3 regions of the Pseudoalteromonas sp. Z9A5 genome follow, and region 3 is predicted to be linked to each of the others. Evidence: predicted binding sites of a transcription regulator. Region 3 holds the regulator's gene; each other region holds the start of a gene.
The links. The regulator sigma-54, encoded in region 3, starts transcription at its own class of promoters, with help from an activator protein. The targets are predictions, from matches to a motif close to GTTGGCACGNNNNTNGNNT.
Positions count from the first base shown of each region.

Region 1: a site for sigma-54 is predicted at 5,231-5,249, ahead of GQR56_RS16315 (EF-hand domain-containing protein). Genes of this name have one in related genera too.
Region 2: a site for sigma-54 is predicted at 6,383-6,401, ahead of GQR56_RS01590 (flagellar basal body rod protein FlgF). Genes of this name have one in related genera too.

Region 1 is NZ_WTLC01000036.1:9,816-20,633, reverse strand. Features, by position in the region: gene pta (phosphate acetyltransferase) at 1-137, opposite strand, end outside; gene GQR56_RS16345 (acetate kinase) at 139-1,353, opposite strand; gene yfbV (terminus macrodomain insulation protein YfbV) at 1,637-2,083, shown strand; gene GQR56_RS16335 (putative RNA methyltransferase) at 2,080-2,895, opposite strand; gene GQR56_RS16330 (energy-coupling factor ABC transporter permease) at 2,892-3,539, opposite strand; gene xthA (exodeoxyribonuclease III) at 3,541-4,353, opposite strand; gene GQR56_RS16320 (hypothetical protein) at 4,593-5,024, shown strand; gene GQR56_RS16315 (EF-hand domain-containing protein) at 5,291-5,812, shown strand; gene scpB (SMC-Scp complex subunit ScpB) at 5,964-6,554, shown strand; gene rluB (23S rRNA pseudouridine(2605) synthase RluB) at 6,551-7,423, shown strand; gene GQR56_RS16300 (YciK family oxidoreductase) at 7,506-8,252, opposite strand; gene GQR56_RS16295 (VolA/Pla-1 family phospholipase) at 8,459-10,818, shown strand, end outside.
Region 2 is NZ_WTLC01000002.1:8,201-19,018, reverse strand. Features, by position in the region: gene flgK (flagellar hook-associated protein FlgK) at 1-1,846, opposite strand, end outside; gene flgJ (flagellar assembly peptidoglycan hydrolase FlgJ) at 1,848-2,843, opposite strand; gene GQR56_RS01605 (flagellar basal body P-ring protein FlgI) at 2,987-4,081, opposite strand; gene flgH (flagellar basal body L-ring protein FlgH) at 4,094-4,777, opposite strand; gene flgG (flagellar basal-body rod protein FlgG) at 4,793-5,581, opposite strand; gene GQR56_RS01590 (flagellar basal body rod protein FlgF) at 5,603-6,346, opposite strand; gene flgE (flagellar hook protein FlgE) at 6,499-7,842, opposite strand; gene GQR56_RS01580 (flagellar hook assembly protein FlgD) at 7,902-8,582, opposite strand; gene flgC (flagellar basal body rod protein FlgC) at 8,596-9,027, opposite strand; gene flgB (flagellar basal body rod protein FlgB) at 9,033-9,440, opposite strand; gene GQR56_RS01565 (protein-glutamate O-methyltransferase CheR) at 9,582-10,415, opposite strand; gene GQR56_RS01560 (chemotaxis protein CheV) at 10,436-10,818, opposite strand, start outside.
Region 3 is NZ_WTLC01000009.1:13,576-24,393, reverse strand. Features, by position in the region: gene GQR56_RS06555 (KpsF/GutQ family sugar-phosphate isomerase) at 1-608, shown strand, start outside; gene kdsC (3-deoxy-manno-octulosonate-8-phosphatase KdsC) at 609-1,160, shown strand; gene lptC (LPS export ABC transporter periplasmic protein LptC) at 1,157-1,711, shown strand; gene lptA (lipopolysaccharide transport periplasmic protein LptA) at 1,701-2,246, shown strand; gene lptB (LPS export ABC transporter ATP-binding protein) at 2,243-2,968, shown strand; gene GQR56_RS06530 (RNA polymerase factor sigma-54) at 3,038-4,537, shown strand; gene hpf (ribosome hibernation promoting factor) at 4,565-4,852, shown strand; gene ptsN (PTS IIA-like nitrogen regulatory protein PtsN) at 4,857-5,309, shown strand; gene rapZ (RNase adapter RapZ) at 5,329-6,177, shown strand; gene GQR56_RS06510 (HPr family phosphocarrier protein) at 6,216-6,488, shown strand; gene mgtE (magnesium transporter) at 6,577-7,935, shown strand; gene GQR56_RS06500 (redoxin domain-containing protein) at 7,988-8,317, shown strand; gene GQR56_RS06495 (YgiQ family radical SAM protein) at 8,451-10,628, opposite strand.

The DNA of each region.
Region 1 (10,818 bases), on a different contig from region 3:
CCTGAGCGTGGCTGAGCAATTGGTTTGAAAAAATTAACTTTAACGGTTTTTTGCTCAAGCGCTCGCACTAAACCAACAGACACAGAAGTTAAACCTACACCTGTAGAGACTGGAATTAACATAATACGACGTGCCATTTTAAAGCTCCTTTACTATGTTTGCAGCATCGTTTGCTATTACCCATTCTTCATTTGTAGGCATAACGATAGCTTTAATTCTTGCTTTTTCAGAGCTAATAATACCTTGTTGCCCTAAGCGCGCATTAAGATTAGCTTGCTCGTCGCAATCAATGCCTAAAAAGGCAAGTTGAGATATTACTTTTTTACGAATAAGATCTGAATTTTCACCTATACCGCCAGTAAAAATAACAGCATCTAGGCGTTGTAAAGGCACCATATAAGCTGCAATTTGTTTTGAAAGGCGATAGCAAAACATATCAAGCGCTAGCGTTGCTCTTTGATTGCCATTAAGTGATGCTTCCTCAATTGTACGACAATCATTAGAGAGACCACTTATTCCCAGTAAACCGCTTTCTTGATTTAATAAATCGTCAATTTGTTGCGCACTATAATTTAGTTGTGTAGTTAAAAAATTAAACAAGCCAGGGTCTATATCGCCACTGCGCATACCCATAATTAAACCAGCGAGTGGCGTTAAACCCATACTTGTATCAACACTTTTACCATTTTTTATTGCACATACAGAGCAGCCATTACCTAAATGAGCGCTAATAAAGTTACTTTGCTCTAAGGGTTTATTTAGCAATTGAGCTGCTTGCTCTGCAACATAGCAATGACTTGTTCCATGAAAACCATAACGTCTTACGCCAAAGTCGGTATACAACTTATAGGGAAGGGCATAAAGATAAGCTACTTCGTCCATAGTTTGATGAAAGGCGGTGTCAAACACGGCAATTTGAGGTAATCCTTTAAAAGATGCTTTTGCAGATGAAATTCCTAATAAATTAGCGTGACCATGCAGAGGAGCAAGTGTTGCTGCTTGGGTAATTCCCGAAATAACATCTTCGTCTATAAGTATTGATTTGATAAAGTTTTCACCACCGTGAACAACACGATGACCTACCGCAATTAAATGTTCGTCTAATTTATGTGTTTTTATTAATGTTACTAGCGTATTAATTGCTTCTTCGTGTGCTTGATTCGCTTTTAAATCAATAGTGGTTTTAGCCCCATTGTATTTATACTTTATAGAGGGCGCTTTGCCTCCTAAGCGTTCAGCTAAACCTGAGATAATTTCGTGACCATTATTTGCATCAATAATGGCAAATTTTAAGCTAGAGCTGCCGCTATTTAGCACTAAAACGTGTTGTGATTTAGGATAGGTTGTTGGCATAGTTTCAATTCCCATAAACAAAATTTAGTAAGTGAGCAGTTAATACGTAATCACTGTAACTAGGGTATTAAATAAAGCTAAAACAATTAAGTGATCAAATGCAAAGCCGTTAACGTAATGTTAAATACTTTACCTTAATTAAGATATTTAAGTTAGGATTGTATGCTTTAGAGTAAATTTAAGCTCTTTTAAAGAGAAAGTGAAACCGTGCTAAATTGTGTTACACTTTAAGTATAACCCGTTTTATTTATCGTGTTTTTAGCAGTATAGGTGAGGAGTTATGATTCAAAAAAGTGTGATGTCACAGGTACAAACTGGTCGACTGTATGCAAAAAAATGGCCTATGCGAAAAGAACTCGCGCCTTTATTTGCTGAGTTTAAAGTTATTAAGGCAACCGAACTTGCTGTTACAGTTATGCCTATTTTAGCCATGTTTACGTTATTTTTTCAGTTAAATTATTTAGGGTCTGATTTTTTACCTCAAGCGATCGCTAGCGCGTTATTTTTTATATCGCTACCTCTACAGGGGTTATTGTGGTTGGGAAAACGAGCGCAAACTCCCTTAGAGCCTGCTATGCATAAATGGTATAACGAACTTCATACAAAAATGGTTGCCAATGGCTATCAAACCCAGCTAAATGAAAACAAGCCCCGTTATTTGGAGCTTGCTAACTTACTTAATGACATGTTTGATAAAATGGATAAAGCATTCACTAAAGAGCAATTTTAGAGAGCTACATCGCCAGTAGTTTTGGTAAACTGAGTAACATAAAATGATAAGGTGACATGGTGCTCACCTTTTTCTTCGAGCGCTAGCCAGTGCTCGGGTCTAAATTTCCACGCAAATGGTGTCATCATAATCAAGTTTTTAACGTCGTTAAAGTTAAGCATTACTTGTTCGGTTAGTAGTATTTGATCAGTTTGAATAAACTCATTTGGTATATCTATTTGAGTATGTTCATTTACGCTTGAATAAATATAACTTTTTAGTTCTTTTAAGTGCCAAGGGCCGGGGCTTGCTACAACGAGTGTTGAGCCTGGTTTTGCTAGCCTTGCTAGTTCTTGATCAAATAATGGTGCAAACACACTTATTAATACATCAGCAAATTGGCTTTTAAACGGAGCTTGGCTTATTGATGCAACGCTAAAATGGCAATTGTTATAGCGTTTTGCGGCGTATTTAATTGCAGACTTTGATATGTCTACACCATACACATTAGCTTGTGTGTTTGCTGCGATTGCTTGAGTATAAAATCCTTCACCACATCCTAAATCAATAATATTGTCGGCATTTAGTGTATTAATTATTTGACCTAGTGCACTTTGTAAAAATGCGTAAAAGCCACATTCTAAAAATGCACGCCTAGCCTGAACCATTTCTAGTGAGTCGCCTGGTTGTTTAGAGTTTTTTTGTTGCACAGGTAATAAATTTACATACCCTTCTTTTGCAAAGTCAAAACTATGTCTGTTTTCACAGCTAAGTGTGTTACTTGTTCTTATAAGAGGGTTGCTACACAGAGGGCAGCGATATTCAAGACTCATGAGTCTAGGTAGTCCTTATCGTAAAAAGTTTTTACCCAATGCGGGCGATAAGTGATCATTATAGTAATAGCCATTCCATTTAACATCGCTTCCGGAAACCAGATTATTGCACTTAAATAAACGTAGTTATCTGTAAGTTCTTGCCAATTATATTGACCAATAGAAAGGTAAAATAACGCACCTAAAGCAATTTTAATACATGCTATGAATCCTGCTGTTATAAAAGCACAAACAAAAATATAAACAAAAAAGTGGCGTGGTAAATAATGATAGCTAACAATAAAAGCTAAATAGCTCAATGCTATAGGTATAAATGCACCAATAAGTATTTGCACTGGCAGTAATTCGGGCTCAATTTTCCCAAAACTAGCTAATAGGGCAGTGGCAAGTAAACTACTTAAAATAGTTAGGCGCCAGCCTAGTATTAATGTGGCTGCGGTTACGCCTAAAATATGTAAATCTAGCCCTGTTAGTATGCCTGCTTTTATTCGCCATAAAATGGCAAACACGAGCGCGCACGCAAGTACACCTGTTTGGCGAACAGGTGTACTATAAAGTGCTTTATAGGTAGCCTTATCAAAGCTGAGTAAACTAGCTATAGCAACAACAGCCCAAAGCAGTCCTTGTACTTGTAAGCTCAACATATTAATTATTTTTAAATGTTGACCAAATAGGCGCGTGGTCTGAAGGCTTTTCAATACCACGTAATTCGTAATCAATTCCGGTATCAATACAGCGCGCCGCTAATTCGTTAGTCGCAAGTACTACATCTATTCTAAGACCACGGTTATCTACAAAACCTTTTGAGCGATAGTCAAACCAAGAGTATTGATCGTCTGTATTTGGATTTTGTTCTCTAAAGGTATCTTTAAAGCCCCAATTAAGCAGTGTAGCTAGCCATTCACGTTCTACTGGTTGGAAAGAGCATTTACCTGTTTTTAACCAACGTTTAGCATTTACATCGCCTATACCAATATCTAAATCAGTAGGTGATATGTTGATATCGCCCATAACAATGACGTCTTGCTCTGGCGTATGGTTGGTTTCAAGGTGTGTCATTAAGTCTTTATAGAATTGGCGTTTATAGGGGAACTTAGTTTCGTGATTTATATTGTCGCCCTGCGGGAAATAACCATTCATTACGGTTAAATCACGACCATTTTCTTGCTCTACAGTGACACTGATCATACGTTTTTGTGATTCATCTGTATCTGTTGCAAAGCCTTTTAAGACTGATTTTGGTTCATTTTTGCATAACATAGCTACACCGTAATGCGCTTTTTGCCCGTGAAAATAAACGTGATATCCCATTTTTTGAACATCTTCTAGTGGAAACGCTTCGTCATGAACTTTAATTTCTTGCAACCCAATAACGTCTGGTTGATGTTTATCGATAATAGCTTGTAATTGATGAAGACGAGCACGCAGACCATTGATATTGAAAGAAATCACTTTCATAGAATTTACCTTAAAATTAGTTCTATTTAATAAGATAAATTGTATCAGTAAATACACCTACATAACATGGCTGAAATGAGGAAATAGCTGCGTAAATGTTGATCAAATGGTGTTTAAAGATCAAACATTGTTAATGCAATATTAATATTTTAAATAAATAAAAAATTCAGTTGAAATGTTAATTGTTGGCTATATAATGCGCGAAATTACTTAGTTAGCTCGTTCAAATAGGATCTCTCATGAAAACACAACTAATTTTAGCCGCTGCACTTTTAGCATCAACGACTGTTTCTGCACAAAGCAATACTTACTTTAGCGAAGACAATAAAATTGAATCTAAGTTATGCGTATTGAGCGCAAATGAAGGCTTTACTGCTGCTCGTAAAGAAGCTGCTCTTCATGGTGTGTATTTATCACGCTTTTCACAAAGCATTTTGTGTAACGGTGAAGATATTCGTGATATCGCTAAAAAAGAAACTTTTAATAAAGTAACAACGACTAAGGTTGAAGTGTTTGCAAAAGATGCTCAACAAGAAACACAATTATGTATGACTGCTTTAAAGCAAGGTCTAGCGCCGGTTCGTCAAAAAATAGGCAACTTAGACTCATTAAAATGTAATGGTCAAAAGGTAACCGACTTTGTTAAGCGCTACCATAACGCTGCTATCTAATAAATGCTCCAATTAATTTATTAATCAGATTTTAAGTTAATTAGCATTATTAAATAAAAACAATACCCAGTATATATTTATGCACTGGGTATTTTTTTGCAAAAATTACAAGGCATTCTGCAAACCTTTCATTATGTAAGTATATGAGTTTGTTTGATAAATAACCCGTTTAATGCTATCCAACTGATTTTATTGACCAATTTTAAATTGGCATTAGATTTGTATTAATTAGAGTGACATTTAATTAATTACGAAGGATACGTCTTATGAAAAAGTTAACATTAGCAGCCACTATTTTAGCGTCTTTAAGCTTAGCAGCTTGTTCATCTAATCAAGGTCTTGAGAAAATAGACAGCGACTTTGCAAGTTTAGATAACGATAGCGATGGTTTTATTTCTAAAGTTGAAGCCGATGACGATAGCATCTGGGGTCATTTTTCAAATATTGACACCAACATGGATAACGAAATAAGCCGCAAAGAATTTAATGCCTACATGAAGCTTAATACTGGAAAAGTAGCAACTGATTCTGAGGTTAGCGAATCGGCTTTTAAAGCAGAAATTGCTAAGTTTGATAAAATTGAGAGCAGTTTTTCAAGCTTAGATAATGATGATAACGGCTATATTTCTGTTGTTGAAGGCAATGATGATGATATTTCAAATCATTTTGGTTATATGGATAAAAACCAAGATAAGCGCATCAGCAAGAGCGAGTTTATGGGTTACATTAAAAAATACGGTAACGCAGTAGCTGAAGATGACGCATTAGAAGCTATTAAACACAGTTAATATTTGTTGTTTTAAAGAGTAAGTTAGAAGCCAGTGACACTCACTGGCTTTTTTGTGTTTTAAATTAGGTAAATTGATAGATATATTTTCCTAGTTTAGTGTTGTTCTGGCATAATAGATGGCTGTGTATTTTTATTTGTTTAGAGTGTGTATGGCGGGTCGGCGAATTAGTGATGAGCAATTAATTGAAATCATTGAAGCGGCGATTTTTGTTGCAGACAAACCTGTTAGTAAACGGCACCTTAAAGACACTGTTTTAGCTGATTTGGCTATTACGATGGCGCGAATTAACGACGCCATTGAAACAATACAAGTACATTTTCAAACCCGTGGTATTCGCTTAGTTGAAGTTGGCAGTGGCTATCGTTTTCAAGCATGTAGTAGTTTAAGCCCATGGTTGAATAACCTTTGGCAAGAACGTGCGCCTAAATATTCACGCGCATTACTTGAAACGTTATCGCTTATTGCATATAAACAACCGGTTACACGTGGCGAAATTGAGCAAGTAAGAGGTGTAACAACCGGCTCAAATATTATTAAAACCTTACTCGAAAGAGAGTGGGTTAAAGTGGTAGGGCATAAAGAGGTTCCGGGTAAACCGGCTTTATATGCAACTACTAAGCAATTTTTAGATTATTTTTCGATAATGGGTTTAGATAACTTACCTGCCTTGCCAGAGCAACAGCAGAGTAAAATAAACCAGTTATTAAGTGATCCTTCTGTGAGAGAACCATCCGAATGAGTATTATACAAGGTGAAAAGTTACAAAAAGTCCTAGCCCGTGCTGGCGTAGGCTCACGCCGTGAAATGGAAAAATACATTGATGCAAACCGCGTTAGTGTAAATGGTAAAGTGGCAAAGCTAGGTGACCGTGTTGAGGAAACTGATTTAATTCGTGTTGACGGACACACTGTAAAAATTGAAGAAAAAGCAGACAGAATCTGTCGTGTAATTATGTATAACAAACCAGAAGGTGAGTTAAGTACCCGTAAAGACCCTGAAGGGCGACGTACTGTATTTGACCGGCTTCCTCGTATTGATGGCGAGCGTTGGATTGCTGTTGGTCGACTAGACGTTAATACATCGGGTTTAATGCTTTTTACCAACGATGGTGAATTAGCAAATCGTTTAATGCATCCAAGTTACGAAGTAGAGCGTGAATATTCTGCACGTGTATTTGGTGAAGTGACTGCCGAAACGATTAAAAACTTAACCCGTGGTGTTGAGTTAGAAGATGGTCCTGCTAAGTTTATGAGCGTTAATCCAATGGGCGGAGAAGGTATAAACCGTTGGTATAATGTAACTTTAAACGAGGGACGTAATCGTGAAGTACGTCGTTTGTGGCAATCACAAGATGTTGAAGTATCTCGTCTTATTCGTATCCGTTATGGCAAATTAGAATTAGATAAGCGCGTACCACAAGGCGGATGGGTAGAATACGATTTAGAAACCGTTAACTATTTACGTAAAACAGTTAAATTAGGTCGTGAAACACAAACTAAGCTTTCTGTTATGCCTGAAAAGCGCAAAGATAAACGTGCTAAAATTAATCAGATTCGTAAAGCAGTTAAAAAACACAATCAACGTGTTAAACCGACTAAACGAAAATAGTATTAAGAATTAAATGAAAAGCCGCTTTTAAAAGCGGCTTTTTTTATATTTAAAATTTGTATTTAATAATAAATATCTGAGATTATTTTTTTACTTGAGCGTCTAATGATTCGCCGTTTATTTCACTTGAATCGTCACTCATTAGGTATAAATATGTAGGCATTAAATCTTCTGGTGTAGCAAGTGCATCTCTGTCTTCACCTGGGTATGCTGCTGCGCGCATAGATGTGCGAGTAGCACCTGGGTTGATACAGTTTATACGAATATTAGTTTTACCTACTTCACATGCCCATGTTTGCATCATACCTTCTACTGCAAATTTTGAGATTGCGTATGGTCCCCAAAATTCTCGACCTTTTCTGCCAACACTTGATGAGGTAAAAATAACAGAAGCATTATTTGATTTACGTAACACAGGAAAAAGCGCTTTGGTGATCATTGCCTGAGCAGTAACATTTACTTTCATAATATTTTCAAAAGTAGATGAGCAAAAATGTTCAAGCGGACCGAGCGACCCTAAAATACCTGCATTGTTAAGTAGCCCATCAAGGCGACCAAACTGATATTCAATTGTTGCTGCAAGATCACGGTAGTTTTGTTTAGTTGCCCCTTTTAAATCCATAGGCACAATGGCAGGTTTAGGATGACCAGCATTAACAATTTCATCGTAAACACATTCAAGTTTATTTGTTGTTTTGCCCAATAAAATAACCGTAGCACCGTATTTAGCATATGTAATTGCTGCAACTCGACCAATGCCATCGCCAGCGCCAGTAATCAAAATAACTTTGTCTTTAAGTGCGTTTTCAGTTGCTTGATAGTTATGCATGAAAGTACCAATCTATAAATTTTTTTGAATTTTAACATAGCGAAACGTGAAGTAATCGAATTTATTGTAAAATAAGGTGGCGAAAACAGAAACTTTACGTTAAGTTTAACTGGTCTAATGTCTCATTAATATTCTGATTACATTGTTTTAACTTAATACACTGATTAAACACACTATAAAAATAAAATATGTGCGGAGCCAACAATATGAAAAAAATGCTACTCTCACTCTCAGTTACAGCTGCTTTAGCAGGTTGTGGCGGCGGAGAAACGTTAGAAGATGTTAAAAACGATACAGCCCCAGTCATTCCAACAGCGACTGTAAGCTTTGATCCCGCTAATGGCGTTATTTCTGTACCTAATGATTTATTAATGAGCGGTACTCAAGATGGGACTTTAAATATTCCTGGAGAATTAGATGACAACAATGTATCTATTTCTCGAGCAGCTTATGCAGACCCTCAACTTGCACTGGGTGCATTAGATGGCTGGTCTTCACAAGTTCCTTATAAAATTGATTTAACATTTCCACCAAATGTGAGTTTAGACGAAGCCTCTGCCGGTACACCTGGTACTGTAAGAATTTTTGAAGTGATAATGGGCGCGAGTTTAACTGATGCAGAATGCTCAGTAGTCGCTGCAGGCACTGCATGTAAGTTAGTAGGCGAACTTACTTTTGGTGTTGACTTTGTAACTCAGGCTTCTGGTAATGCCGTAGCGATTATTCCTTTAAAACCATTTACTGCTGGCAGTTCATATATAAATGTATTAACAACTGGACTTAAAGATTCGTTGGGGCGTTCTGTCGAGCCTTCTTCTACTTATGGGCTAGTTAAACAAGAAGCACCTTTGATCACTGAAGCCCAATTAGGTTTGCAAGGTGCGGTAAATAGTTACGAAAATGTAGTTGTTAGTTCTGGTGATATTACAAAAGATGATATTATTTTTTCTGGTGCGATGACTATTCAATCAGCAGGACCTGTACTTAGTACAATTAAAACCTTACTAGCTGCAAGTTTACAACAAGATGCACTTCCTACTCCGGTGCTGCAAGTACCAGAACAGCCATTGGTAAATGTACAGCAAGTATTTGCTTCTCAAGGTGTAGAAGTATCGGGTGTATTTACTGGTGTGCAGTATCAAAAAGGTAGCATCATGTTACCAATGTACCTAGGGACACCAACAGGTACTGATATTAGTGATTTAAATGATACATATTGGCAAGGTATGTGTGACAACGCCGTAGTTTTACTTGGTTATAAAGCGATTGCAGGGGATGCTTTTCCGGCTGATCCTATTAGTGAAAATGATGCATTATGTTCAGCTTTAAGTGGCGGACAATTACGCGATTTAGGTTTAGATAGTACTCGTCATTTAACTAAATATAATACTATTCCAAAAGTACAAAGCATGGCGAATGTGCCGGTGCAAATTACAAAACCAATATTACCTATTATTAATGGTGTACGTGCACAGCTACAATTATCAGCTATTGAAATGCCTGAAAATGGTTGGCCTGTTGTTATTATGCAGCACGGTATAACGACCAATAAAGAAAGCATGCTGGCATTAACCGCTCAGCTTTCAATTCAAGGATTTGCAACGGTCGCGATTGATCATCCAAGACACGGCGAACGTGGTATTGATGTTGATGGCGATGGAAATGATGATTTTAATGCAACAACGGGCTCTGTACTTAGTTATATGAACTTAAGCTCATTGCTTGTTGCTAGAGACAGTTTACGCCAATCAGCAGCTGACTTATTAGGCTTGCGTTTGGGTCTGAATTTTATCAACGATACAACTATTAATAGTAGCGACGTAACGTATGTAGGGCATTCTTTAGGCTCTATTGTTGCTCCTGCTTTTATAGCCCAAGCAAATACCCCAATGGCTGAAACGATTGATCCATTGTTTAATGTTAACACTGTTGCGTTAGCAAGTGGCGGTGGTGGTATTGCAAGCTTTTTACTTGAGTCAGCTTCTTTTGGTCCATTTATTCAAGGTTCAGTACTTTCACAAGCCGGTACAACAGAAGCTGATGAGCTGAATGTGTATTTACAAGGCGATGCAATCTCGAACTGTGGGATATTGTTACCTGATATGGAAGCTTATCTGACGTGTGGGTATAACGAATATGTTGCGTCACTTACAACTGCTGGCGAAACGACTAAGTTAGCAAATATACAAGGCGTTATGACGCAATTTGCTTTTGCGGCACAAACTGCACTTGATAGTGGTGATCCAACTAACTATGCAGCAACTGTTCAAGCTCTAGGCACTCCTGTTTACACTAATGTTGTTGTTGGAGACGGCGCTGATAACAAAGCAGACCAAGTTATACCTCCTACTACAACGAATAACCCAATTGCAGGTACTATCCCACTTGCTAGTTTTATGGGGTTAGAGACAGTAAGTACATCTCAAGCGTTAAGTGCAACACCATCGAGCTATTTAGTTAAATTTACTAAAGGTCACCATGGTTCAATACTTACACCTGCAGCTAATGAAGCCGCTGGAGCTGATGCTGAAGGAAGCGAAGCCGCAAATACAGAGATGCAGTTGCA
Region 2 (10,818 bases), on a different contig from region 3:
ATGCGGCTCCACTTGTAATTGCTTGCCCTGTCACTACACCTATATCGGTAACCATACCAGCATAGGCTTGGTTAAATGTTTTATGGTTGTCGGCGGTGGAGGTTGTAACAACATTTTGACGTACCAGTTCACCATTTTGCAATTCAGCAAGCTTTAAACCATTTCGGTTATCGTCAAAGCCACCTTCATTAAGTTCTAGTGTAAACGTATCGCCGGTTGCCGGAGTGCCTTCTATATTAAAATCAAAACCATAATCACTATACGGCGCTCCTGCTTGAGCTAAAACATTATTACCTGGCGGTGGAATAATAATTGTTGTTGCGGTATTACTTCCATCCGAAATTTGATATTCGTTTAGGTTTCCCGTTTTAACTAAAGAAATACTGCCGTTAGTTAACGCTAAAGGGTCTGAAGTAAAACTCCCCGTTGTTACATCGGTTACTTCGCCTGCAGAAATAGTGGCTGTTCCGGTATTATTTAAATCGTTAGCTGTTCTAATTGGTGACGCCAGTGCAAGGTCTTCACCACGCCCTGTTGCAAGCGATATACTCGTAGCCGCTTGAGAATTCAGTTTTACTTGAAATTGATCGCCAGCAGCACCCGCACCAGTAATTGCTATTTGTAATCCAAAAGACTCGTCACCATTGATCATTGATGATGCATTTATTACACCACTCGTTGTGTCTGCAAGTGATGGTGTGCCAATTAACTCGCCTTTATTATCAACTGCCTGAATACTTACTTCGTTAGGATTAGCTGTGTAGGTAATAATAAAATCGCTGGCAGGTAATTCATCACCTTTACCGGGTTCAACCGTGGCTGTCATACTTGTAACACCACTGCTATTACTTTGATAAGCAAAAGCATTCACTGTAGGTATGGTAAATATATCTCCACCTAGCTCACCGTTTGCATCCATACCTAGTTTGTTTTGTTCGTTAAATGCATCAGCTATAGCTAAGCCCATTTGACCAATTTGATTTTGTGCGGGCACTAAGATATCGTCTCTAAAAGCAAGTAAGCCGCCAATTTTTCCTTTTAATTTACTAGCATCTATTTCAAGTGGCACAGCCTTGCCACCATTAACATCTAGCGTTAGCTCTTTAAAATTAGGATCGGGATCCCCCGTCATAGAAAATAAATTAAACGAGCCACTTTGCATTACAACGGCTTCGCCTGTTCCCATAAATACAAGTTTTTCGCCATTTGGACCATCAAGTGTTTCAATATCAATTAACTCTGACAAGTCGCGTATTGCTTTGTCGCGCTCGTTATAGGTTGAGCTGGCATCGGCGGCATTACTGGTCCCATTTACAGCAGCTATATCTTGGTTTAAAGAGCTAATATTTTGAATAAGCGCATTAGCTTCATCTGAGAATATTTCTAGCTGTTCGTTCACTACACTTTGCTGATCGAACACAATACCTGATAACCTATCCATTTGATTTATTAAACTTTGCGCATCTGTCATAACCAAAGAGCGAGCAAGCGTTGACGATGGCTGGTTAAGCGCTTCTTGTACGTTATTAAATAACGAATTTATACCTGTAGATAAGCTATTTGCTTCTTCTGAAAATAAGGTGTCGACTCTATTTGCTTCTGTTACAAATTGATCAAAAAACGTTTTATTAGAGGTGTCTCTGTTTAACTGCTCTTGAGCAAATTGATTAAGTAAACGGTAGGTATCGCCTTGCCCTACTTGGTTATCTATTGTGGTTGTAAATTCTGTGCGCTCGCGTACATAGCCTTCGGTATTTACGTTTGCAATATTTTTACTTGTCGTTTGCAGTAACTCAGAGCTTGCTCTTACTCCTGAACTGGCAATATTTAGTAAATCATACGACATGTTACTTTACTCCTTGGCGGATCACATTTGCCGCAATGTCTTTTAATTCAGTACTGTTAAGTACCTGTTTTATTTTGCTGGCATAATTTGGATCGGTTGCATAACCTGCTTTTTGTAGTGAATCTAAAAAGTCGCTCGGTTTTGCTGTATTTTGTAGTGCTTCTTTATAACGAGGGTTTTGCGTCAAAAAATCAACAAAGTCGTTTACGCTCTCTTTAATTGAATCGTAGGCTCTAAAGCTGGCTTGTTTTTTAACCGCCGCGCCTTGCTCAAATTCGAGAGTTACTTTGCTGGCTTTTTCACCTTCCCAACTTTTATCCGATTTAATATTGAATAAATTATTTGAGCTATTGCCATCGCTTTTATTAATAATATGTTTGCCCCAACCAGTTTCAAGCGCCGCTTGTGCAACCATTACAGCTGGGTTTAAACCTATTTTTTTAGCTGCTGTTTTTGCATGCTCCCATACTGAACTTACAAACTCTTCGGCGGTTTCGAATGCAGGTGTAGTTGCTTTTGGCTTTTCGGTACTTGCTTCAACGCTACTAACTATAGGCTCTGCCTTTTTCTCGGCTTGCTCATAAGAAGGTGCAGAACCGATGCTTTTATCGCTAAAAATATCGTTAGTGGTTCTTAGTACAGAGCCTGGCATAAACTTTTTACCATCGGGCGATAACTGCTGAACAATTAAGTCAGCAAGCCCTAATGAACCATTTGATGAGAGTTCTGTTGAGAGCTGTTGATCGTGCATTTCTTGGAAGAATTTTACGCCGCTTGAGTTAAATGGGCTTTCTTTGTCTTCAAATGCTTCGTTTGCTTTACGCATACTTTTAAGCAGCATTTGCGTAAAAATAGCTTCAAATTGTGCCGCCGCTTTTTTGAGTGCAGCTTTAGAGGCATCTGTTGATGCATCGCCACTTGTTAAGGCTTCTTTACGAAGTGAGTTTAAGTTGCCTAAATCAAAAAAGTTTTGTTTATCGAGATGATTTGTTTCCATCAGCTTTTTGACACAATAATGAATAATGCAGTTAAAAATGCAAAAATTGAGCCAGTTGATGTGTTTTTGAATTTATAAGTGGATTATAAATGAGGTTTTTTAGCTTAGCCCTAGCAAGTAAACTGCAAGGGCTAACTTTATTTTTATATTACAACTAGTTGTCCGTTAATTGCACCCGCTTCTTTTAGTGCTTCTAAAATAGCCATTAAGTCGCCTGGTGCCGCACCAACTTCATTAATTGCGCGTACTAGGTCATCTAGGCTTACACCTGGATTAAATACAAATGCACGAGAATCATCTTGCTTTACATCAATAATACTTTGTTGTGTTACTGCGGTTTGACCTTCGCTTAATGGGTTTGGCTGCGATACGTTTTGTTGCTCAGAAATAGTGACGGTTAAACCACCGTGCGTAATAGCTGCAGGTTGTAATTTTACGTTTTTACCAATAACAATGGTACCTGTACGCGAGTTAACAATAATTTTTGCAGCCATATCAGCAGGTTTAAACTCTAAGTTTTCGAGCGTTGATAAGTACGATACGCGTTGCGATGCATCTCTTGGGGCTAGTACACGAATAGAAACAGAATCTAACGCTTGTGCACTGTTAGGACCAACTAGGTTGTTAATTGTTTCTTCAAGGCGTTTTGCTGTTGTAAAATCAGGGCGATTTAAATTAAAGGTAATGTAATCACCTTGCAAAAACGGACTTTTAACAGCACGCTCAACCGTTGCTCCATTAGGAATACGACCAACCGTGGGGGTATTAATAACAACCTTACTGCCATCTAAACCCTGTGCACCTAAACCACCTACAATAAGACTGCCTTGTGCAATGGCATATACATTGCCATCAACCCCTTTTAAAAATGTTTGTATTAGCGTGCCACCACGTAAACTACCCGCACTACCGATAGACGATACGGTAATATCAATTGTTTGCCCTGGCTTTCTAAATGCTGGTAACTCAGCATGTACGGCCACTGCCGCTACATTTTTAATTTTAGGGCTTAAAGTAGAAGGTAATGTAATACCAAAGTTACTTAACATGCCCATAAAGCTCTGTTGAGTAAACTTGCTTTGCTCTCCAGTGCCAGGTAAACCGACCACTAAACCATAGCCAACTAGTTGGTTAGAGCGAACGCCTTCAACCATAGAGACATCTTTAATACGCTCTGCATTTGCCGAAAATTGGCAACCTAGTAAAGCGATTAAACAAAAAACTTTAAATCCATTCATAATGAATGTCCTCTAAAAAGGAAAAAGCGAGCTACTAAAAAAGCGTGTTAACCAACCAGGACTTTGTGCCTCTTGGGTTTGCCCTTTACCTGAGTACTGAATACGCGCATTGGCGATTCGGTTTGACTCAACTGTATTGTCTGAACTTACATCTTGCGGGCGCACTAAACCTTCTAAACGAATAAACTCTTCGCCTGTATTTAGTGTTAGCCATTTTTCGCCGCGTATAACTAAGTTACCATTTGGCAAAACACGCATTACATTTACTGATATGTCGCCCACTAAACTATTTGATTGGTTTGATTTTGAATCACCCGTAAATGAGGAGTCGCTACCAATACCAAACTGAATGCTGTCGCCACCAATATTAACCGGTAAGCCGCCAAAACCAATTACGGGGTCAAGGCTTGCCTCGGTTTCTTTGTCTGTTTCTGTTTTTGCCGCTTTTGTGGCTTGAGTCGACTCTTCTAATTTAACCGTAATAATATCGCCAGTTCGCAGCGCTTTTCTGTCTGCGTATAAATCGTTAGATACGTTTGTGTTAAACAATGAACCGGTTGCAACAACGGGCTCTATATTTGGCTCAGGGTACATTGGCGCGTAGTAAGGGTCGTCTTGCACCACTTCACTATTTTGTGTTGATACGCAACCACTTAAAAATAAAGTACCTGCTGCAAATAACATAATATTACGCATGTTCACCCCTAAACCTTATAACTGTTGATTGATGTAACTCATCATTTCGTCAACTGCCGAAATTACTTTTGAGTTCATCTCATAAATACGTTGTGTTTCAATTAGGTTTACTAATTCTTCAGTTACGTTTACGTTTGATGTTTCAAGTGAACCCTGAATAATAGTACCTAAGCCATCAACACCTGGGTTACCTTGCACTGGCGCACCACTTACTGCGGTTTCGGTGTAAAGGTTTTGCCCTATAGGCTCAAGACCTGATGGATTAATAAAGTCACTTATTGTAATTTGCCCAATAACAACGTTATCGGCTTGTCCTGCAACACGTACTGACACTTCGCCGTCTTGAGAAACTGTGATTGATTGCGCGTCGTCAGGTACATTCATTTCTGGTTGAACAACATAACCTGCGCCCGATGTAACAACTCTTCCGTCGCCATCGGTAGTAAATTGCCCATTGCGAGAATAAGCAATGTTGCCATCTGGTTGGAGTACTTCAAAAAAACCAGAGCCCGAAATCATCCAATCTAATGAGTTTTCGGTGGTTAACATATTACCTTGTGAAAAGTTTTTTTGGTTAGCAACCACTTTTGCACCGGCACCTAACATTAACCCTGATGGCATTTCGGTGTCTTGCGATGAACGCCCGCCCGGCTGATTTATATTTTGATAAAGTAAATCTTCAAATACGGCACGGCTTTTTTTATAACCAACCGTACTCGCATTTGCCAAGTTATTTGAAATAACCGATATATCGGTTTGTTGAGCGTCAAGCCCTGTTTTACTGATCCACAATGCAGGATTCATAATAGTGTCCTCATTTTAAAGTTAAACTACGCGTAACAGCTGATCTTGCGTTTTATCAATCTCTTCAGCTGTTTTCATTAGTTTTACTTGTAATTCAAATTGGCGTTGATGGCTGATCATGTCGACCATTTCGTGAACCGGATTCACATTCGACATTTCTAAACTACCACTTAATACTTTTACATTGGCTGAGGTATCAACCGTTTGATTAGGCTTTGGTCTGAATAAGCCATCGTTACCTTTTTCGAGCTGAGAGCCATTTGCTTCAACTACTTTTAAACGATCAACTTCTTCTAAAAAATTAGCGGGTGCGCCTTGAGGTCGAACTTGAATAGTACCGTCTTCACTAAAACCAATTTTTTCAATCGGTACGGGTAATATAACCGGACCACCTTCGCCAATAACTTGACGACCGCCACTGGTAACTAACATGCCTTCGGCTGTTATGTTTAGCGTACCAACTTTTGTGTAAGCTTCGTTGCCGGATTCATCTTGCACGCTGAGCCATGCGTTATCGCTCATTGCAATATCTAGGTCTCGCCCTGTTTGAATAATCCCGCCCGATGTCATGTTTGAACCTGGACGTTCTTGCATAGAAAATACGCGTGTAGGTAAGCCTTCACCAAATGCTTGCATAGAACGCGCTTGAGCAAAATCAGCTTTAAAACCAGTTGTATTGGCATTCGCCAAATTATTGGCTTTAAGCGCTAATCCTTGTAGGCTTTGCTTGGCGCCAGACGCCGCAATGTAGACCATTTTGTCCATAACATCGACTCACATAAAAAATCTCTGACTTAACAAATGCAAAATAGATGCCAGATTAAAATTGACACAACATTGAGGCGATAAAATAAACAGTAGAAACAAAAAAGGCTGCAAAAATGCAGCCTAAAATACTTAACTGTAGAACGTTTAATTTATTGCAGCTGTAAAATAGTTTGCTGAATTGTAGAGTTAACTTCAAGCGCTCGAGAGTTAGCCTGAAAATTACGCTGAGCACTAATTAAGTCAACTAGTTCATTTGTTAAATTAACGTTTGATTGCTCAAGTGCTGATGAGTTAATAGACCCTAACGTACCAGAGTTTGGTTCACCCGCCATTGGCTCGCCAGATGTCAAACTTGATTTCCAAGAAGTATCACCTACTTGTTGCAAACCTTGTGAGTTTGAAAAACGCACCATTGCTACTTGACCTAAAAATGTTGAGTCGCCATTACTATAAGATGCAACTACTTTACCGTCGGTACCAATATCAATACCGGCTAAACGACCAACTGTTGCACCGTCTTGCTCAAGTGCTTTTACTTCAAAGCTACTTGCATATTGAGTTGGTATTTTATTTGCTGAGCCGGCTTCATCGCGCCAACTTACATTTATATTTTCAGAAAAACTAGCACCGTTATCTAATAGAGTGCTCATTCCTGCTGCCGCACCTGAAGCTAAGGCAACATCATCAAACGTTGTAGCTGGAGACGTTACATCTGGCAAACCTGCCGATGTAAAAGCAAGTGTGTCGATAGGAGAATGAGCACCAGCCGCTGTTTCAGTTCCACTAGCATCGAAATTTTTACCGTCTAATGTTCCGTAAACTTCCCATGTATTTGCTGTAGTAGCAGGATCTGTTTTCACAAAATATAATTGTAAAACGTGTGCTTCACCTAACGAATCATAAACAGTTGTTGATGTAGAACTGTTATAAGAAGCACTCGTACCTGAGTCAAAAGGCGTAACTGTTGGCTGCGTACTACGTGAATCTAAATTAAATGACGAATATATTTGAGTTGTTGCACGTGGCGATCCTGAAGAATCTGGTATTTGTAATGGAGATGATGTACTCAAACTTACAGATGTTGTATCACCTGTTGATTCGTCTACCGGAAACCCTTGTAAAAAGTTACCTTTTGCATCCACTACAAAGTTGTCTTCATTTAATTTAAATGCACCGGCACGCGTATATGAAAAGTCTTGCGAACCTAAATCTTCACTCATCGCAAAGTAACCTTCGCCCGTGATTGCTAAATCAAGTGAGTTATTAGTAAATTGTAATGAACCCTGGTGAAATTGCTGAGCAACCGTAGTCGTTTGCACGCCGTCACCATTTTTAGTGTTTCCTGAGCTAAATACAGATGATGCATATACATCAGCAAACTCAGCACGTGATTCTTTAAAGCCAGTAGTATTAACGTTTGCAATGTTATTTGCAGTAACGTCTAAATCTTTTTGAGCGGCAGCTAGGCCGGTTAATGCAATATTGAAACTCATAATTCACCTTTAACCTGTTAATTTTTAGCCTGCTGACAGGCGAAATATACTTAAAATTTTTACGCGATTTCTGCTACATCTGTCAGCCTAACCGCACCTTCTTTAGTATTAATTATTATGCCGCTGGAGCCATTAATATTAACACTCTCAATATTTTTAAACGTTGCTATTGGTAAGCTTGAAAACTCACCATTAGTACTGCCTTCAGCAGATACTGTATATTCACCTTCAGGTAAACGTTCACCTGCATCATTTTTACCATCCCATGCAAAGCGTACTGCGCCTGCAGACTGAGATCCTAAATCAATGCTTCGCACTAATTGACCTGATGCATCTGTAACGCGCAACGTTAAACTTTCAACAGGGTTTTCAGCAACAATAGAACCTTTTGCGTCATCTGTTTCATTTAAATCTAATGTATTAGATTCTAGTAACGCTTGTTTACCTACTAACGTCGACGCTTGTAGCGCTGAGTTTGAGGTCATTGATGTGGCAAGTGATTCAAAGTTTGAATTCAAATCACTAATTCCTTGCGCCATGGTAAAGCTGGTCATTTGCGCAATCATTTGATCGTTATCTGCTGGGTTACTTGGATCTTGAAACGACAGCTGTTGTGTTAACAGCGAGAAGAAATCTTCTTGGGTTAACGCATCACTTTCTTCTTCAGTTGAAACTGGCGTACTATCTTGCCAACGTAAAGAGTCTAAATAGGATGAAGATGTGTTTATATCGGTACTCATAACCTACCCTCGGTTACCGCTGACCTAGCAGCAGTGTTTTACTTAACATTTGCTTAGCTGCATCTGCAACTTGCACGTTTGTTTCATAAGAGCGAGAGGCAGAAATCATATTAGCCATCTCCTCAACAACATTAACGTTGGGTTTATAAATATAACCATTTTCATCCGCACTTGGATGATTTGGATTATATTCAATTTGTAATGGTTTGTTGCTTTCAACAATACCCAATACTTTAACGCCAACAGCGGAGCCCTGTGGATTACTTGCTGATGCTGACGCTTTGGTAAGTTCAGCAGCAAATACAGGTTGTCGCGCTCGGTATGTTTTGTCTTGAGAAGAACTAATCGTATTAGCATTAGAAATATTACTCGCGGTGGTATTTAAGCGTACATTTTGTGCGCTCATACCCGAACCAGCTATATCAAATACATTATATAAACTCATAATTTTTATCCTTGACTACCGAGTGCTTTATTCAGACCTTTAAACCTGCCGCTTAAAAACTGCAAGCTTGCCTGATACTCCATAGCATTCTGTGTATACAAGTTCCGTTCCACCTGTATATCAACGGAGTTACCATCACCTGTATCTGATTGATTTGGCGAGCGAAATAATTCTGAATCACCCATACTGCGAGTACCACCACCAATGTGTTTATCGTTAGTGCGTACCATTGTATTGCCGCTTTGCTGGTGTGATCTTGCCGCTTTTAATGCTGAGGCAAAATCTATATCTTTTGCTTTGTAGCCCGGCGTATCAGCATTCGCAATATTAGTTGCAATTACTTCTGCTCGTTGTGAACGGATCAACATAGCCTGCGGATGCACACCTAATGCTTTATCAAAACTGATAGCCATAACCATCTCCAAAAAATTGACTTGCCTTAAATAAAGCAAAAAATAAGCCATTTATATTAGAAGAACAGTTATTTTTGTAAGGTTATGTATTAAAAAGAAAAACGACACATAATGTGTCGTTTTAGAAGGAAGGAATAAACGTTATAATTTCTTTTGGTAAATAATACCGGGGTTACATCGCACCATATCAAATTCGTCACTTAACCCAGCCATCGACTCCGATGCACCTAAAAATAAGTACCCTTTAGGATTTAGCGCTTGAGCAAACTGTTTAATAATTTTAGCTTTTATTTCAGGTGCAAAATAAATCAATACATTACGGCAAAAAATAACATCAAATTTGCCCATCAATGCATACGAATCGAGTAAATTTAAATGCCTAAAACTGACTTGTTTTTTTATTGTGTCGTTTACTTGTGCCATACCATTGCCGCTATCTTTAAAAAACTTTTTACGACGTTCAGCCGATAAACCTCGCGCTAAAGCAAGGGCATCGTATTCAGCATTTTTACACATATCAAGCATCGTATTAGAAATATCAGTGCCTATAATTTGCGCACCCATACGTAATACGCCTGGCTTTTTTACTTGAAACTCAGCAACCGACATTGCAATAGAGTACGGTTCTTGACCTGAAGAGCTTGCAGCAGACCAAATCTTTAATGGTCGTCTTAATTCTTTAAACTCAGGAAATAATTTACTTTGTAATAACTCAAATGGATATTGATCTCTAAACCACAATGTTTCGTTAGTGGTCATTGCATCAACAACTGCTGCACGAAGCTGTCGCTCATGAAGCCCCATCGTTTTACTCACTAGCTCTGATAAAGATTTTACATCAAACCGAGTCATTAGTGGTGCAAGTCGACTTTTAACTAAGTATTGCTTGTTTTCACCTAAAACAATACCGCATTGCTGCTCTAAAAACGAACGAAACTGATCGTATTCACTTTGCTGCAAGTCTTTATTATCCAAGTTAAAGCCACCTTTTTAAATTAATCACAACTAACCCATTTTTTAACAGCTGTTGCTAATTCATCTGGGTTAAATTTAGCAATAAAATCATCTGCGCCTACTTTTTCAATCATAGCTTGATTAAAAACGCCGCTTAATGATGTATGTAAAATAACATGTAATGGAGCGAGCTTAGGGTCAGCTTTTATTTCTGCCGTTAGTGTATAACCATCCATTTCAGGCATTTCAACATCTGAAATAAGTAGCGCTACGCGCTCTGTAATATCATTTTTACAATCAAGTTCTGCTATTTCTTTTAACCTGATTAAAGCTTCTTTACCATTTTTAGCAAGTTCTGTTTGTACGCCTAACGGCTCTAATGCACGTTTTACTTGATTACGCGCTACGGCAGAATCATCAGCAA
Region 3 (10,818 bases):
CCATGTCGGGTAATACAGAATCTACAATGGCAATACTTGCTAACGTACATGTATGCATTAAAGTAGAAAAAGAAGCTTGCCCTTTAGGGTTAGCGCCAACAGCAAGTACAACGGCAACACTCGCCATGGGAGATGCTATGGCTGTCGCGCTTTTAGAAGCTCGTGGATTTACTGCCGATGATTTTGCTCTTTCTCACCCTGGTGGAAGTTTAGGCAAACGTTTATTGCTTACTTTAAAAGATGTTATGCACAGCGGTACAAACACGCCTATTATTAGTATTTCACAAACCGTAAAAGATGCACTTATTGAAATGTCTGCAAAAGGCTTAGGCATGACGACTATTGTTGACGAAAACCAGCAATTGGCCGGATTATTTACTGATGGCGACCTACGTCGTATTTTAGAGCAACGCATAGATATCCATTCAACACCTATAGATGTTGTAATGACCAAATCATGCACTACGGCAACTCAAGGTATGCTTGCAGCCGAAGCGCTTAATATAATGGAACACAAACGCATTAATGGTTTAATCGTTGTAAATGAGTTAAACCAGCCTATTGGCGCACTGAATATGCAAGATTTATTAAAAGCAGGAGTATTATAAATGCAATTTGAAGAACTCTATCAACCGCTGAGCGATGACGCAAAAGCGCGCGCTAAAAAAGTAAAACTGCTTATATGCGATATTGATGGTGTATTTTCTGATGGGCGTATTTACCTTGGAAACCAAGGCGAAGAGCTAAAAGCGTTTAATACAAAAGATGGGTTTGGTATAAAAGCACTTATTAATAGCGGGTTTGAAGTTGCTGTTATTACAGGGCGTCATTCGCATATAGTGCAACAACGTATGAGCAGCTTAACCGTTCAACATATTTATCAAGGTCAAGAAAACAAACTTATTGCCTACCAAGAGCTAAAAAATAAGCTCAACTTAAGCGATGAACAAATTGCCTATATAGGTGACGATGGTCCTGATATGCCAGTAATGGAATTAGTCGGTTTTGCAGTAGCTGTTAACGATGCGCATCCACTAATTAAGCGTTTATCGCACTACACTACACAAATGCCAGGCGGTTTTGGTGCTGTAAGAGAACTAACCGATTTACTAATGCTTGAAAACGATAAGCCATTAACTACTCAAGGTACAAGTTCATGAATGCAGCGCGCATAATACTAAGCGTTTTATTCATCAGCTGTATGGTTTGGCTTTGGTACCCTTATTTTACACAAACAAATATTGCAACGCAGGTAGAGCAAGAAGTTGTAGCTAAACCTGATTATATCGCCATAGAATTAAAGCAAACGGCGTATGATGAGAATGGTAAAATTAGCCATAAAGTAACAGCTGCAAAAATGGAGCTGTATCAACAGTTAGGCTTTACCTTTTTTGAAAAACCTATTTTCACTTTATATAACGAAAAGCAAACATGGCGCATCAATGCGGATGAAGCAACGTTGTATGAAGGTAAACAGTTAATTTTAGAGGGCAACGTAGTCGCTAAAAATCTAACTGACAACGCAATGATTGATAAGATCAATGCCGATAATATTCAAGTAGATATAAAGCAACTGACGATGCGCTCCGAACAGCCTGTCATTGTGACTGGACCTAACTTAAAAATCACCGGTAAAGGCCTCGAAGCCGATTTAAAAACTGAAGTGATAAAACTCATTAACCATACGCGAACCATATACTATGACCAATAAAATATTAAAATCACTTATTATTCCTACACTTATACTAGCCTTTAATAGTAATGCAGCAGAACAAAGTACACAACCTGCCGCTAATCAAATATCAATTAGTGCCGACAAACAAGAAGGCCAACTAAAAGCTAATGTAGGTATTTTTGAAAAAAATGTTGAAATTATTCATGGTAACCGTCGCATTACGGCTGACCGCCTCGAAGTGCATAAGCGTGACGAATTAGGTGATAATAAACAGTTATTAATTGCCACTGGCAGCCCTGCGTACTTTGAAGAAAAGCAAGATGACGGCACAATAATGAGCGCAAGTGCGAACGAAGTTCGTTACGATGTAGCTAAGCGTTTTTTAACACTTGTTGGCGATGCACAAGTATCGCAAGCTGGACAAAAAATTAACGCAAAAAGCATTACTTACGATATGCAGCAACAGCTTATTAGTGCTGAAAAAGACGAAAACTCTACCGATCGCGTTCATACTATTTTAGTGCCTATTGAAGCTACAAAAAGTAAAAAAAGCGATAAAGGTCAACCATGAGCACATTAAAAGCAGAGCTGTTAGCAAAAAGCTATAAAGGTCGTGAAGTTGTTAAAAATGTAGGTCTTGAGGTTAAGGCTGGCAGTATTGTTGGTTTACTTGGACCTAATGGTGCAGGTAAAACTACAACGTTTTATATGATTGTAGGACTTGTACCTAGCGACAAAGGTAAAATATCTATCGACGATAACGATATTACTCTTTTACCTATGCATAGTCGTGCTAGATTAGGCATAGGGTATTTACCACAAGAATCGTCAATATTTAGAAAACTGACTGTTTACCAAAATTTAATGGCTATTTTAGAAACGCGTAAATCGCTAAATAAACAAGCCCGAGAAGACACATTAAATAATCTATTGGATGAATTTAGCATTCAGCATATTCGTGATAGCCAAGGTATGGCTTTATCCGGTGGTGAACGTCGTCGTGTAGAAATAGCACGTGCACTTGCCGCCGATCCTAAGTTTATATTGCTAGATGAACCTTTTGCTGGTGTAGACCCAATTTCAGTATTAGATATTAAGAAAATAATAGAACATCTTAAAAACCGTGGGATTGGTGTATTAATTACCGATCATAACGTAAGAGAAACCCTTGATGTTTGTGAAAAAGCCTACATTGTTTCTCATGGGGAGCTAATTGCATCTGGCACTCCTGAACACGTATTAAACGATAAAACAGTACGCGATGTTTACTTAGGCGAGCAATTTAGGCTGTAACATTAACGCCATGTCTTTGAGCATCTGCTAGTATTAATTATAACAACATAAAAGGATTGTTAGAGATAAATGAGGCAATCATTACAGCTGCGCATGGGCCAGCAACTTACAATGACACCACAGCTGCAACAAGCAATTCGTTTGTTGCAACTCAGTACATTGGATCTCCAGCAAGAAATACAAGAAGCTCTTGATAGCAACCCGCTGCTAGAAGTTGAAGAAAACGACTACGCAGAAGATTCTGCTGGCAAAAATGAGCAAAAAGCTGATAACGATGACGTTACTGTTAGCGCATCTGCAGATGATGCTCCTAGCGAATACGAACAAGATAGTGGTGAAGCACTTGCTAAAGATACAGTAAGTGACGACATGGCTATGGATGTTAGCTGGGATGAGTACATGAGTGCTGCGCCTGCATCGTCATCAGGACCAATGCCTGAGGACGAGTCAATATACCAAGGTGCTTCAACCGAAACACTTCATGAGTACCTAATGTGGCAGTTACAATTAACGCCTTTTAGCCCTACTGATGAAGCTATTGCAATCGCTATTGTTGAAGCCGTAGATGATTCTGGTATTTTAACACTTAGCTGTGAAGAAATTTTAGAGAGCTTCAATCAAGAAAACGAAGATGATAACGAAGTCGAACTTGACGAAATTGAAGCCGTTTTAAAGCGTATCCAACTGTTTGATCCGGTCGGTATTGCTGCACGTAGTTTACAAGAATGTTTGTGTATTCAGCTTAACCAGTTTGATAAAGAAACACCTTACATTAATGAAACAAAAATGATCTTAACCGAGCATATTGATTTATTAGCTGCTCGTGACTATCGTACATTAATGAAAAAAACTAAGCTCAAAGAAGAAGAGCTTAAAGAAGTAATGACACTAATACATACTCTCAGCCCTAAACCCGCTGATACGATTGTTAGAGAAGAGTCTGAGTATGTTATTCCTGATGTGTCGGTTAAAAAAATTAAAGGTCGCTGGGTTGTAGAATTAAACCCAGATAGCATGCCTAAAATAAGAGTAAACAGCCAATATGCTGCAATGTCTCGTACCGTTAAATCGAGTGGTGATAGCCAATTTATTCGCTCACACTTACAAGAAGCAAAATGGTTTATTAAAAGCCTAGAAAGCAGAAACGACACATTGTTAAAAGTAACAAATTGTATTGTTAAGCAACAACAAGGCTTTTTTGAACACGGTCCAGAAGCCATGAAACCAATGGTTTTAAATGATGTTGCTGAAATGGTAGAAATGCACGAGTCGACTATTTCTCGCGTAACAACCCAAAAGTATATGCACACGCCACGTGGAATCTTTGAGTTAAAATACTTTTTCTCAAGCCATGTAAGCACCGAAAATGGTGGCGAATGTTCATCTACGGCAATACGCGCTCTGATTAGAAAATTAATCGCAGCAGAAAACTCAGCAAAACCATTGAGTGATAGCAAGATAGCGGATATATTGGCTGAGCAAGGAATTAAAGTAGCTAGACGCACGATCGCAAAGTACCGCGAATCTCTGGCTATTCCACCGTCAAATCAGCGAAAAAGTCTGATTTAAGACGCAAAAACAAAGAGGGTAACGCTTATGCAACTAAACTTAACTGGTCGTCACGTAGAAGTAACCGATTCACTAAAAGACTATGTAAACACTAAATTTGCGAAGCTAGAAAGACACTCTGATCATATTAATAATGTTCATGTCATTCTCGATGTAGAAAAATTAAACCAAAAAGCAGAAGCAACAATTCATGTCAGTGGTGCGGAATTATTTGCCTCTACTGAACATCAAGATATGTATGCCGCCATTGACTCGTTGATTGACAAGCTCGATCGACAAGTTATCAAACACAAAGAGAAGCTTGCTCGACACTAATATTATGAAACTAAGTTCACTTATATGTCAGGACTGCAGCAAAGCTGCGGTCCTTTTTAATAGTAAAAAAAGAATTTTAGAGTTTATTAGCGAACTTGCTCACAACAAGCTTCCTTACTTATCTCAACAAGATATTCTTAGCGCTTTACTAAGCAGAGAAAAACTAGGTAGTACAGGCATTGGTAAAGGTATTGCAATACCTCACGGACGAATGAGTGGCGTAGAAGAACCTTTAGCTTTAGTACTTGTTAGCGAAACACCTATTAACTTTGATGCGATAGATAACCGCCCTGTAGATATTTTTGTTGCACTCATCGTACCAGATGGTGATAACCAACAGCACTTAAAGACTCTAGCAACCATTGCTGATAAACTAAACGACAAAGAATTTTGTAAGCAGTTACGCTGTGCAAAATCAGATACAGAGCTATACCAAGTTATTGTTGATCAATCATAATTAATAAAAAAGGTGTTAAATGGAATTAATTATCATAAGTGGCCGATCAGGTTCTGGAAAATCGGTAGCTTTACGCGTAGTTGAAGACTTAGGTTATTATTGCGTAGATAATATTCCACTAAACCTGCTGCCTTCTTTAGTGCGAAGTGTCTCTGACAACTACGACAAAATAGCAGTGAGTATTGATGTTCGAAACTTGCCAAAAGAACAAGAACAGTTCAATGATATTTTTGAGTATTTACCTGGTTTTGCTAAACCAACGCTGTTTTATTTAGACAGCGAAGATCAAGTATTAATAAAACGTTTTTCTGAAACGCGACGACTACACCCTCTTTCTGTCGACTCATTGCCACTTGATTTAGCTATAAAAAAAGAAAAAGAATTACTTGATGTGCTAACAACCAGAGCTGATTTTATGATTGATACCAGCGAGTTAAGTGTTCACCAACTCGCTGAATCTATCAGAGAAAAAATACTTGGTAAAAAAGACAAACAGCTTATTGTTACTTTTGAATCATTTGGCTTTAAATACGGAATACCTAAAGAAGCAGATTATGTTTTTGATGCACGTTTTTTACCAAACCCACATTGGGAGCCCGAATTAAAACCTTTAACAGGATTAGATCAGCCCGTTAAAGACTACCTAGCTAATCATAGTATTGTGCAAAAGTTTACATGGCAAATTCAAACCTTTGTGCAAACGTGGTTACCTCATTTAGAACGAAATAATCGTAGCTACTTAACCATTGCTATTGGTTGTACCGGTGGGCAGCATCGTTCAGTGTATTTAGCACAAACGATTGGTGAAAGCTTTTCGATGACTCACCCAAATGTAAAAATTCGTCATCGTGAACAAGAAAATAAATAATTTAAATAATCACCTGTTCAGCTTAGGTAGAGTAACTTATGCGTTTAGAAGACACGTTTTTAATAAAAAACAAATTAGGCTTACACGCTAGAGCTGCAACGGTGCTTGCACAATTAGCCGTACAATTCGACGCTTCAATTACTATATTTCAAGATGGCAAAGAAGCTGCCGGTGATAGTGTTTTAGGCTTAATGCTACTAGAGAGTAGCCAAGGAAAAGAAGTTAAAGTGGTATGTAAAGGACCCGATGCAGAGCAAGCTTTGCACGCTGTTGGTCAGTTAATAGCGCAACGATTTAACGAACAAGAATAGTCAGCAATAAAGAATCAAAAATTAGATAAACCAAAAAAGTTAGTAACCTCCCCTACCAAAGTAATATTAAAATTAATTAAGGACGCCAATGCCCGAAGCTTTTGAACAAGACTACCCACTACAACAATTAAAACAAGTGACAAAGTCGCTTAACAGTGGTCAATTTGTTCAAGTTAGGCGCATGTTAGCTAAAACCGCTCCTTGTGATACTGCATTATTATTAGAGTCGTCGCCGCATAAAATCCGCCGACTGCTTTGGCAATTGGTCGACCCAGATGTACAGGGCGATGTACTTGAAGAGCTTTCTGAAGATGTACGTTTGGGCATTATTGCTCAAATGGAACCTAAGCACATTGCTGCAGCCACTGAAGATATGGGGCACGATGACCTAGGAGAAGTATTACGTAGCCTGCCGGATACCGTCTACAAAGACGTTGTTAGCGCTATGGATATTCAAGACCGTGAACGTGCCACGCAAGCTCTTTCTTATCAAGAGCGCTCTGCTGGTGCGTTAATGAATACCGATACGGTAACCATTCGCCCTGACGTAACTCTTGATGTTGTTTTGCGCTATATTAGGCTGCGTGGTGAGCTCCCTGAAGGTACCGATGACTTATATGTAGTAGATAAACATAACTGCTTCATAGGCGCTTTGTCATTAAGCACATTACTGACTAATCCACCTGAAAAAATTGTCCTCGATTTAATGGATGAAGATTGCGAATCTATTCCAATTTCTATGGATGAAAGTGAGGTTGCGCAATTATTTGAACGTCATAACTGGATATCAGCCCCTGTTGTAGATGATAACGATCAGCTACTTGGCCGTGTAACAATCGATGATATTGTTGACGTAATACGAGAAGATGCAGAGCATAGCTTACTTAGTTTAGCCGGTCTTGATGATGAAGAAGACACCTTTGCTCCCGTTTTAAAAAGCTCGAAAAAACGCTCAGTCTGGTTAGGTGTTAACTTGTTAACAGCCCTTGCTGCTGCTTTTGTAGCTAGCTTTTTTGAAGGTACTTTAGATGTTTTACCTATTTTAGCTGTACTTAACGGTATTGTTCCTTCAATGGGCGGTGTTGCAGGTAGCCAATCGCTAACTCTCGTTATTCGCGGTATTGCAGTGGGTCATATTAATCAAACTAACCAACGCTTTTTAATGATGAAAGAACTTGCCATTGGCGCGTTAAACGGTGTTTTGTGGTCGTTGTTAATTGCAGGTGTTATCGCGCTATGGCAATGGGACTTTATGCTTGGTGGCGTACTTGCCTTTGCTATGTTTATGAATCTGGTTGTGGCCGGCGTTGCTGGTGCGAGTATCCCTATTATTCTTAAAAAGATGAATATAGATCCCGCGCTTGCAGGTAGTGTAGTTTTAACTACAATCACAGATATTGTGGGTATATTCGCCTTTTTAGGCACCGCAACATGGCTGCTGATATAAGTTTAAAATGTAAATTTTTGAAGTTAACGTATTTAGAGAAAAAGCAGCTATTATGACAACTAATACCAAAAATAAAAAAGACACACCTAAAAAAACGCCAAAACAAAAAGGCTTATCAATATTAAAGAGTGTGTTGATATATGGCTTCATATTTTTCGTAATTTATAATGCTGTAAATTGGTGGCGACAACCTGTTATGCCAGCAAATCCTCAATTACAATTAATAGATTATAAAGGGCACAACATTGATCTAGCAGCAATGAGCCAAGACAAACCAACGCTTGTGTATTTTTGGGGAACTTGGTGCCCTATTTGTAGTGTTACCTCCCCTTCAATAAACGAACTCGCAAACGAGAATATATACACTAGAGGGAGCTTCTAAAAACCCACTCTTTATCACCTAAAATGATATAGCCAATAAAGAGCAAGTTTCACTTAATTTACGTATTATGCGAGCTTAAACAACAGTAACGCAGTTAAAACTAATCTACTAATTTAATTAGTAGATTTAATCACTAACGTGTACTTTGACGATTACCGCCTACTTTTGGTTTAGTGTTTGCCTTTTTAAATTGGCTAAAACCAGTATGTCGCGTTAATGCAGGACGTCCGCCTTTACTATCACCTTTACCTGATTTCTCATCTCGCCCTTCTTCAGGCACTAAACAGTTAGGTCCTTTACCAATTAAATTAGCTTTACCCATTTTACGCAGTGCTTCACGTATCATCGGCCAACCTGCTGCATCATGGTAACGTAAAATTGCTTTATGCAATCTACGCTGGCGTGCACCTTTAGGTACTGGAACAACTTCTGTATTATTTTTTATATTACGTAAAGAGTTCATCTCTGTGTGGTAAATAGTCGTCGCATTAGCCATTGGTGATGGGTAAAAGTTTTGCACCTGATCCAGCTTAAAGTCATTCGATTTAAGCCATAAAGCCATGTTTACCATGTCTTCATCTTTTGTGCCTGGATGAGCAGAAATAAAGTAAGGAATTAAATACTGCTTTTTACCTGCTTCTTTAGAGTACTTATCAAATAATTCTTTAAATTGATCGTACGCCCCCATGCCTGGTTTCATCATTTTTGATAATGGACCGTCTTCGGTATGCTCTGGCGCTATTTTTAAGTAACCGCCTACGTGATGAGTTACTAACTCTTTAACATAACGCGGGTCGCGTACAGCTAAGTCGTAACGTACACCAGAAGCAATCAATACCTTTTTAATACCCTTAACTTCACGTGCTTTTTTGTACAAGTCTATTGTTGGCGTATGATCTGTATCCATGTGCTTACAAATTTCAGGATACACACATGATAAACGTCTACAGGTACTTTCTGCCTTTTTGCTAGTACAACGCAGTTTATACATATTTGCCGTTGGACCACCTAAATCAGAAATAACACCAGTAAAGCCTGGTACTTTATCTCTAATCTGTTCAATTTCTTCAATGATAGATTCTTGCGAACGACTTTGAATAATACGCCCTTCATGCTCCGTAATTGAGCAAAATGAGCAACCACCAAAACAGCCACGCATAATATTTACAGACGTTTTTATCATGTCATAAGCTGGTATTTTAGCATCGCCATAACTTGGGTGAGGAATACGCTGATACGGCAAACCAAATACAGCATCCATTTCATGTGTTTCTAATGGATATGCTGGCGGGTTAACCCAAATAGAGCGTTCGCCATGTCGTTGAAACAGCGCTCTTGCACAACCAGGGTTTGTTTCTTGATGTAAAATACGCGAAGCATGGGCATATAAAGGTTTGTTAACACTTACTTGCTCATAAGCAGGTAACTTAACGTAAGTTTTTTCCCATGGTTTAGGTCGCGCAGGCTGAACCATAATTGGTTTTGCAGCTTCTGCCTTTAAATCTATACCGGCTTGTTTAAATTCAGATTTACTACAGCCAACATCATCAGCGCCGTATGGATTTGGAATAGGGTCAATTTTACCAATTTTATCTATAGCGGTAGAGTCACTACCACGCCAACCTGGTAAAGGTTCTTTTCTAATAACAGCCGTGCCGCGAATATCTTGAATAGTATCCATTGTTTCACCCGCAGCGATACGGTGTGCAACTTCAACTAACGGACGCTCTGCGTTACCGTAAATTAAAATATCAGCTTTTGCATCAAACAAAATACTACGGCGTACTTTTTCTTGCCAATAGTCGTAATGAGCAATACGACGAAGACTCGCTTCAATACCACCAATAACTATTGGTATTCCTTTGTATGCTTCACGGCATTTTTGAGAGTAAATCATTACGGCGCGATCTGGACGTTTACCACCTACGTTATCTGGCGTATATGCATCATCATGGCGCATACGTTTTTCAGCTGTATAACGGTTAATCATCGAATCCATGTTGCCGGCTGTTACACCAAAAAATAAGTTGGGTCTGCCCAGCTCCATAAATGCATCTTTAGAGTCCCATTCTGGCTGCGCAATAATACCCACTCTAAAGCCTTGCTCTTCAAGGACTCGACCAATTACCGCCATACCAAAACTAGGATGATCGACGTAAGCATCACCACTAATTATTATTATGTCGCAGCTGTCCCAGCCAAGTGCATCCATTTCTTTTCGTGTAGTAGGTAAAAATGGTGCTGTGCCGTAACACTCAGCCCAGTATTTTGGGTAAGAGAATAAGGCGCGCTTAGCTTTGAGTGTGCTCATAAATTTGACCGTGGAATAACAAAGGGCGCGAATTATACCCTACTAAATTGTTTATATATACAACGCTTTTACAGCGCATAGGACCTTTACTTCTAAATAATTCTTTATATTAAGTAATCTTTTTTGAAACCTGATTATGAACTAGAGCAATTCATTGTTAGGTACTTTTATATATTTTAATAACGAGTTA